DNA from 4 places in the Phyllobacterium sp. K27 genome. Region 4 is predicted to be linked to each of the others. Evidence: predicted binding sites of a transcription regulator. Region 4 holds the regulator's gene; each other region holds the start of a gene.

Region 1 (2,203 bases), 540 kb from region 4:
GTCAGCAAAGGCTGGACAAATCTGGCCATTGGCCGCATCGAGCGCGATCAAACGCGCATCGGACGTTGGCAGATAGACGCGTTCCGCACACGGCTGTCCGGGCGTTGCCGCAGGGTCGGCATAATATGACACACCACGGCAGGTCTGGTGCTGACGATCGGGATTCATGCCGGAATTGGAATCAAACTTCCACTTTTCCTTACCTGTTGCAGCATCGAGCGCGATGGCCCAATTATGCGGTGTACAGATGAACAGCGTATCGCGAACCTTCAGCGGCGTTACTTGATAGGTGGTCTCGCCGACATCTTCCGGCAGCTTGACGTCGCCCGTCTGATAGGTCCAGGCGACTTGCAACTTGTCGACATTTTGCGTGGTGATCTGCTTAAGCGGCGAATAGCGCTGACCATAGGGTGTACGCCCATACTGGTGCCAGTCACCTTCAGGCATATTGCCACCCAAATCGACAGTATCCGAGACAATTTCCTTGCTCAGTTCGCCCGTAATTTGCAATGGATCCTGACTCATTGAATAGCCTGCAACCACCAGCGCAGCGACAACAGCAACGGACAATGCCAAGGCCGGGCCGCCGGATGAAGAACCGGCACTACCTGCAGATGAATTCAAGCCTCGCCTGATCCACGGAGCAAGCAACCAAAGGCCAAGGATCATGATGACACCGCCCCGCGGTGCAAGCTGCCACCAGTCGAAGCCGATTTCCCAGATGGCCCAACCGAGCGTTCCTATGACCAACAGTGCATAAAACAGCAATGCGGACGACCGCCTGCGGAAGAGCAGAAAGGCAACTACGAGGAACGCAAGAGCGGCAATGATGTAATACCAACTGCCTCCCAGGACAGCGAGCCATATACCGCCGATGCCAAGCGCTGCGCCAATGAAAAGGAAAACGAGTGCGGTGAGAGTGATTGCCATGGGGAAAGTCCCTTTCCAAGCTCAATCATAACCGGATGATCCTGACACGGGCAACGAATGTTGCCGCCGACTGTCAAAACCTTGAAGGTAACGAGTCACTAATCAAAATGGGTAGGCCCATAAAGTGGGAGACGCAATATCCTGACTTGATATTTCAACCTCACGCCTCAACCGAAAGTCGGGGCTAATTGCAATTGTTCTCTTTTTGTATCGCATTTTTCTGGTTTTTCGGTGCCGAATCACTACATTGGGTTCAAATGTCTGGATTACCTGACGATATTCCGTTTTTTGACGAACCTGAAGCGCCACGCCAGCCTTCGGGCATAGCTGCGCGCGCCATGCAGGCGCGTAGCGCACCACCTTATCTCAACGGCCTTAACCCTGAACAGCGACTGGCGGTTGAAACGACCGAGGGACCTGTACTCGTTCTGGCTGGTGCAGGCACGGGCAAAACACGGGTGCTGACTTCGCGTATTGCGCATATCCTTTCGCTGGGCAAAGCCTGGCCAAGCCAGATACTTGCCGTGACATTTACGAATAAAGCAGCACGCGAGATGAAAGAGCGCATTGGCGTTCTGGTCGGCGGCGCTGTCGAGGGCATGCCATGGCTGGGTACATTCCACTCCATCGGCGTCAAACTGCTGCGCCGTCATGCCGAACTCGTGGGCCTGCGTTCCGACTTCACCATTCTGGACACGGATGACGTCATAAGACTGATCAAACAGATCATTCAGGCGGAGGGTCTGGACGACAAGCGCTGGCCCGCCAAGCAATTTGCGCTGATGATTGATGGCTGGAAAAACAAAGGGCTTGGGCCTTCGGAAATTGCCGAAGGCGATGCCCGGTCATTTGCCAATGGCAAGGGCCGCGAACTTTATACCGCCTATCAGAACCGCCTCAAGACATTGAACGCCTGTGATTTCGGCGATTTGCTGTGCCACCCTATCCGCATGTTCCGCGCCTATCCCGATATTCTCAAGGAATATCACGCCAAGTTTCGCTATATTCTTGTTGACGAGTATCAGGATACCAATACCGCGCAATATATGTGGCTGCGCCTGATTGCACAGGGTTCGAAGAATGTCTGCTGCGTTGGCGACGACGACCAGTCGATCTATGGCTGGCGCGGCGCGGAAGTGGACAACATTCTGCGCTTCGAGAAAGATTTCCCCGGTGCAGTCGTTATCCGGTTGGAGCGCAACTACCGTTCCACTGCGCATATTCTTGGCACCGCATCGCATCTCATTTCCCACAATGAGGGACGGCTTGGCAA
Region 2 (2,203 bases), 200 kb from region 4:
TGAATGTCGAGCGGATCAGGGCGTTTTTCTCCTGGCTTTCCGGAACGACATTGTTCAATCCTGAACTCTATTTCCTGAGCACTCTTCCGGCCAAGATGGACTTCAACGAGACTTTTACCGTCATTCTCATGGCGCTTGTCCTATCCTTTCTGGCAACGCTTTTTCCCGCTTGGCGCGCAGCCAAACTCGATCCCGTTGAAGCTCTGAGGTACGAATAATATGGCTGGGCCTATTCTGCAGCTGACGAATGTCGGCCGCCGCTATGACGAAATCGGCCGGGAACTCATCATTCTTGATGATGCGAATTTTTCGTTGGGCAAGGGTGAGATGGTTGCGCTTGTTGCGCCTTCAGGCGCTGGCAAATCGACATTGCTGCATACTGCCGGCTTGCTTGAGCGACCGGATAGTGGCGATGTGATACTTGATGGACGCTCCTGCGGCGCATTGTCGGATGAAGAGCGGACGGCGATACGTCGCAACGACGTAGGGTTTGTGTATCAGTTCCATCATCTCCTGCCCGAATTTTCTGCTCTGGAAAACGTGATGATGCCGCAAATGATTCGCGGCATGAAGCCCGCTGTAGCATCGGAGCGTGCCCAGCAATTGCTCGATTACATGAAAGTTGGGGCGAGGGCATCTCACCGTCCGAGTGAACTTTCCGGTGGCGAGCAGCAACGCGTGGCAATTGCTCGTGCCGTTGCCAATGCGCCGCTTGTTCTGCTTGCTGACGAGCCCACGGGCAATCTTGATCCGGTTACGTCATCTTATGTGTTCGAGGCGCTGGAGGCACTCGTGCGCCAGTCCGGCCTGTCAGCCATGATTGCAACGCATAATCATGAGCTTGCCCGTCGCATGGATCGACGTGTTACGCTGAAAGACGGCAAGATCACCAATCTCTGATTGGCGATCCGTCCTCATCATTTCCCATTAGCAATTTGAAAACCATAGCGTTCATCACGCTATGGGAATGCTTGACATTAGAACAAAAATAGAACAAAACATAGACATAGAGCAAACGAAGAAGGGTTTTACCGATGAGCGAACTTTTCCAGGATGTTATGTCATTTGTAACGGTCAGTCTTTTCATTGCTACTCTCGCAATGTGGGTGAGCGTAATCTGAAAGAGTCCCCTCGGGGATGATTGAGCGCGCACAATATATCCACTGTTCACACAGCAGGGGCGTTCAATTTGAGTAGACACTTCATCGCGCATATCGGACTATGAATGCGCGGTGGAATCGGTTCTCCGTTCAGTAATCGGAGATAAAAAGTGGCAGATGGGCACGTCAGTATAAGCAATGCAGGCAAGCGCCCGTTGTGCTTTGTCCATCTGAGAGTTCATTCCGCATATTCTTTGCTGGAAGGGGCTTTACAGGTCCCAAAAGTGATCGACCTTGCAGTGGCCAGCCAAGCACCGGCCATTGCGATTACCGATACGAACAATCTTTTCGGCGCTCTCGAATTTGCACAGAAGGCTTCGAAAGCGGGTCTGCAGCCCATCATAGGCTGTCAGATGGATATTGCGTTTCATGATCAGACCGAAGAAAGCCGCAACGTAAACCGGCGTGAAGCACTTGGACTTGCGCCGTTGGTCCTGTTGGCTGCAACAGAGGAGGGCTATGCCAATCTCGTGCGGCTGGTTAGCCGTGCCTATCTAGAGACGCCGGCTGGTGATCCGGTCCATATTGCCTCCTCATGGTTGGCTGGAAAGACGGATGGCATAATCGTCTTGTCTGGCGGACCGGACGGTGCCATTGCCGCGGCAATCAAAGATGACCGGATCGACCGTGCGCGCCAACGGCTTCTAGTACTCAAATCGCTGTTCGGCGACCGGCTTTATGTCGAGTTGCAGCGCCATCGCGGTTATGACAAGTCGATAGAAGCGGCGCAGGTCGATCTTGCTTACGAGCTGGCACTGCCGCTCGTTGCAACCAATGACGTGTTCTTTTCCAAGAGTGCTGATTACGAAGCGCATGATGCCTTGCTGGCAATTGCATCGGGGTCACTGCTGTCTATTGATGACAGACGTCGCCTCAGTCCGGATCACTATCTCAAGAGCGAAGACGAGATGGTGCAGCTCTTTGCGGACTTGCCGGAAGCGATAGAAAACACTGTCGAAATCGCGATGCGCTGTTCTTACTATCCGAAGAATCGCGCTCCGATTCTGCCGCGCTTTACCGGGGAAAGTGACGATCCGGATGCA
Region 3 (2,203 bases), 100 kb from region 4:
CAGTGGCGTATATCGATCACACCAATCCGCCAGACGCTCCAAGAATGCAGAATCCTGACGAGGTGAGGCAAAAGCGATATCCAGCTTTTCAAACTGTGCACATGCATCAGCCAAAGTCATGCTTTTGTATAAACCCGCTTTTGCAGATCTCTGATCAACAGCTACCAGCCGTAAAACATTTGCAATCTTGTCAACAATAACGAGATACTGATCAGAACGATCGCGCTGCGGATTTTCGCGTTTGAGACGATCCGTAGGAAGATGTGGAAACCACAGGGCCAAAAATCGGCTCGATCCGTTGGAAAACATGATTTTCAATCTCCCATTGTAATAGCCATTGGCCTGTTTTTCCCTGTCTGTTGCGAATAAGTTGGACTTGAAAAACAGGGTTTCCGGGCGCGTTTGCACCCGGTGATTGTGAGGGTGCGGCGCGGACTAGCCATCGCGTGACAGCAGAATTTTCACCAGGAGTGGCACCTAACCTCAGTAGAAAGGCGGGCACATCAGCCTGTTGCGCGTTAAGCAGTAATTTCCGGGAGGCAGTCAGATCCAGACATTTGGGATTGCTCCATGGCACGATAATGACTGCACCCATGCCGCGAATGGCGAGACTGTCTGAAGCAGCTTTTTAAGACATTATGAGGCGATGAGCCCCGCACGAAAATCACTCGATCAGGATCAAGACCGAAATAATGCAAGCCGGGAGCATAAGGAAAGCCCTGTTCATTGCCTGTAAAATCTTCTTCAATCCAAAGAATAGGATTCTGATCAGATGATGCACGCAAGGCGAGAGCAATTACAAAGCCTGTAGCGGCCCCGGCATCCCCACTTTCCTCTGCAAAAACTTCATGAAGTGCGCCCCGCTGAAGGCCACCTCGAAATATGCTGTCTACATCCCGGCAACCAAGATCAAAGGCCGAGACAGGCGTACCTTGTGCGCCTTGCCTGCTCAAAGCCGCAATATTGCGTCTTAACGCCGTTAGATCGACGATTGCCACTGCATAACCCTTGTTTGTTCATGATATGTTCTATTATCAAGTTTAAGAAATGCAGTGTCAAGCGGCTCTGATTTCTGATTTGGTTTTTAACCACAAAAGAGCTTTTGAACGCAGCAGATTTTGTATCGGTCGATTTCATCGCCGTACGAGAACCCGACTTCTATGAGGCCAATGTCGATAGCGCGCTTGACGCTCTCGTGGAGCTTTATCTTACAAAGGACATGCCCGAACGGATGAAGCACCCGAACCAATGTTGCAACGGCTGCGCAACTTGCTCGAGGCGCATATGACCACAGACGGGGTACTCTTTAACTCCCGCGCATGGATAATTATCGCTCAAGAGGGCAGGGCAGTTTGTGAGCTGCAAACACGACTTCAACAATGCTTCAATGAAATTGCTCAGAAACAATGGTGAGCGCGCAGGGGTTCGAACCCTGGACCTACTGATTAAAAGTCAGTTGCTCTACCAGCTGAGCTACGCGCTCCCTTGAAAGCCGTAATTGGCCTCGGGAAGTGCGGCGGAACATAGGTGCGAGATGGCAATCGGTCAACAGCTATTGTGCATAGTTTCTGTGATAAAAAGCGTTGTTTTTGCAGCTTTCTACAAATTTCAGCGATCGAACCATCTTGCGATCCCGAAATTGATCGCAGGAATGGCGAAAAGGTGATTGGAAATCCGAAGAGATTCGGCTTATTCCGGCGCAAACGCGAATGACCGAGAAGGAGCGCATATGGCGCTTGATGTTTCCTATCTGACTGCAGCCGGTGCTGGTGCACTCTCATTTCTTTCACCTTGTGTACTGCCTCTCGTACCACCCTACCTGTGCTACATGGCCGGGGTGACAGTTGAAGATTTCCGAGCCGATGCATCCATCGCCAAAATCTCACCGGTCAGGCGAGCACTCCTGCTGTCATCCTTTAGTTTTGTTTTGGGATTTACCACAGTTTTTGTACTGCTTGGGGCAGGCGCATCAACGATCGGCGGGTTCCTGCGTATGTGGCAGCAGGAAATAGCTATCCTCGCGGGAATCGTCATTATTGTTATGGGATTGAATTTTCTGGGTGTGTTCAGGCTGGCATTCCTATCCCGCGAAGCCCGGTTCCAAAGCAAAGGAGCACCGGCCAATCCCTTTGCTGCCTATATTATGGGATTGGCATTCGCGTTTGGCTGGACGCCATGCATAGGACCGGTGCTTGGTCCAATA
Region 4 (2,203 bases):
CTTGTTCTCATGGCAATAGCGCTCCTGATTCTTCTATTCCTTTCGACATGGTTGCGTCTGTTCGCTTTGCCGTTTGTGGTCATGGCCGTTGTTTTGACAAGTCGGGTATCGGAGCCCGCAATCATGATTTCAGAGGACGGGAAACTGGTCGCTATAAGAACAGAAGACGATCAGTTAGCAATCAACAGGCACGCCGGTGGTACGTTCAGTCTGAATAATTGGCAGCAGGGATATAAAACGCCGCAAATTATCAAGCCTGCAATGAAGGGTGATCTTGCAAGCGGGCCTCAATTTGAGTGCAACGACAAACTTTGCACTGCCCGCGAGCCGAAAGGGTTGGTTATCGCTTATACAGATGATGCAACAAGAGCAGCGGATGCATGCCGTGAAGGGCATGTCGTCATTTTGGCGTTTGCCACGAAGGTTGCGACTTGTCCAAACGCCGAAACATTGGTGCTTACAGCGCAGATGTTGGCGCTCAAGGGTGCTACGGAAATCAGATTCAAAGATTCGCAACCTGGCTCATTTGAAGCCGATCCTGCACTGACTGGAGCGGCCCTGGCAAAACAAGAACTTTTGCAACGCCTGGCTTCATCCGAGATTAAACATGCAGTCGGCACACCGAACCGGCCATGGAATAGTCACCGCATCTACTCTCGTGCCGCACGAAATCTGGAAGAGCGGCGAGCGAGCAAAAGAGAGCCACGTTCAGGTGAACAAAAGTAATCAGGCGCCTCTTATCATCTCGGCTTTTTAGTTCTTTTGGCGTTTTCTAGTACCGGCGTATCAGGCCAACCAGCTTGCCTTGGACCTGAACCCGATCCGGCCCAAAGATTCGGGTCTCATAGGCAGGGTTTGCTGCTTCAAGAGCGATGGATGCACCTTTGCGGCGAAAACGCTTCAACGTGGCCTCTTCATCATCCACAAGGGCCACGACGATTTCACCGGGGCTTGCCGTATCGCCGCGCTTGATGACAACAGTATCACCATCGAAAATACCCGCTTCGATCATGGAGTCGCCTTTGACCTCAAGCGCATAATGCTCGCCACTACCGATCATATCTGGCGGAAGGTTGAGCATATGGGTCTGGTTCTGGATTGCGGCGATGGGCACACCTGCTGCAATGCGTCCCATCACCGGGATGCTGATCATATTGGCAGCCACAATGTCCGCAGTGCTTGCTTGCGGGCGAGGCGGGGCGATATTGCGTCCCAAACTGCCTTCGATAACGCTTGGCGAAAATTTGCGTTGTGCGTTCAAGCCCGGCGCAATTGAATCCGGCAGGCGAAGGACTTCCAGCGCTCGTGCCCTATTTGCTAGCCGGCGAATAAATCCTCGCTCCTCCAGCGCGGTAATCAGACGGTGAATGCCCGATTTGGATGCGAGGTCCAATGCATCCTTCATCTCATCAAATGAAGGGGGAATGCCCGTTTCCTTCAACCGTTCATGAATGAAGAGCAGAAGTTCATGTTGTTTGCGCGTGAGCATAGGGCGATCCTTAAACGTGGAATCGGAAAAACAAAACCAGAACAAACACTATATGTTCCAGTTGTGTTCCACAAGGATTAATATCTGGTATAAACCAGTTACTTAAGGCGCCGCACACTGAAAATCAGATAAATAACGGAGAGCAATATGCTTAGCCGCGTATTGGAGGGCCACTGGATTGGCGTACGGTGAGCTCGACAGGCCATAGCTCATGAATATTGTCCACCGGTTCGCCATCGAGCACGCGCACCAGCATTTCAGCGATCCTTGTTGCGGCGGAACGCATTGACGACCGTGTGGTCGTCATGGATGGAACCATGTTGCTCGCATTGAGATAGGGGAAGACGTCATCGTGGGTGATGAGAGATACCTGCTTGCCCAACTGATATCCCTTGTTGCGGACGGCGCGCGAGACGCCCAAAGCCGTCATCATCGATCCTGCAATAATAGCTGTTGGTTGCGGTGTACATGAAAGCAAGCGCTGCGTTTCACGAAAGCCAATTTCATCAGAGAAATAGTCGTGAACGATAAAGCGTGGGTCCACTTCGACACCGCGTTCATTTAAAGCTTGCCGATACCCCAGTTCTCGATGCTCGGAAAATGTGAAGCCCTTCAAGCCATCAATCATGGCGATGTGCCGATGTCCCAAATCGAGAAGGTGGCTTGCTGCCTGATAGAACGCGCCCTGATTGTCAATGTCCAGCCAAGCATGAG

The links. The regulator LexA, encoded in region 4, represses DNA repair genes until DNA is damaged. The targets are predictions, from matches to a motif close to TGTTCNNNNTGTGTTCNG.
Region 1: a site for LexA is predicted at 1,126-1,143, ahead of ACYJL1_RS08130 (ATP-dependent helicase). Genes of this name have one in related genera too.
Region 2: a site for LexA is predicted at 979-996, ahead of dnaE (DNA polymerase III subunit alpha). Genes of this name have one in related genera too.
Region 3: a site for LexA is predicted at 1,014-1,031, ahead of ACYJL1_RS11300 (ImuA family protein). Genes of this name have one in related genera too.

What each region holds. Positions count from the first base shown of each region.
Region 1 is NZ_CM139240.1:1,681,292-1,683,494, reverse strand. Features, by position in the region: gene ACYJL1_RS08135 (glucose/quinate/shikimate family membrane-bound PQQ-dependent dehydrogenase) at 1-930, opposite strand, end outside; gene ACYJL1_RS08130 (ATP-dependent helicase) at 1,188-2,203, shown strand, end outside.
Region 2 is NZ_CM139240.1:2,412,113-2,414,315, reverse strand. Features, by position in the region: partial or broken gene ACYJL1_RS11755 (lipoprotein-releasing ABC transporter permease subunit) at 1-218, shown strand, start outside; gene ACYJL1_RS11750 (ABC transporter ATP-binding protein) at 220-900, shown strand; gene dnaE (DNA polymerase III subunit alpha) at 1,271-2,203, shown strand, end outside.
Region 3 is NZ_CM139240.1:2,317,180-2,319,382, reverse strand. Features, by position in the region: gene ACYJL1_RS11305 (Y-family DNA polymerase) at 1-198, opposite strand, end outside; gene ACYJL1_RS11300 (ImuA family protein) at 519-998, opposite strand; tRNA gene ACYJL1_RS11295 (tRNA-Lys) at 1,408-1,483, opposite strand; gene ACYJL1_RS11290 (cytochrome c biogenesis CcdA family protein) at 1,730-2,203, shown strand, end outside.
Region 4 is NZ_CM139240.1:2,216,538-2,218,740, forward strand. Features, by position in the region: gene ACYJL1_RS10795 (ComEC/Rec2 family competence protein) at 1-726, shown strand, start outside; gene lexA (transcriptional repressor LexA) at 773-1,489, opposite strand; gene ACYJL1_RS10805 (substrate-binding domain-containing protein) at 1,641-2,203, opposite strand, start outside.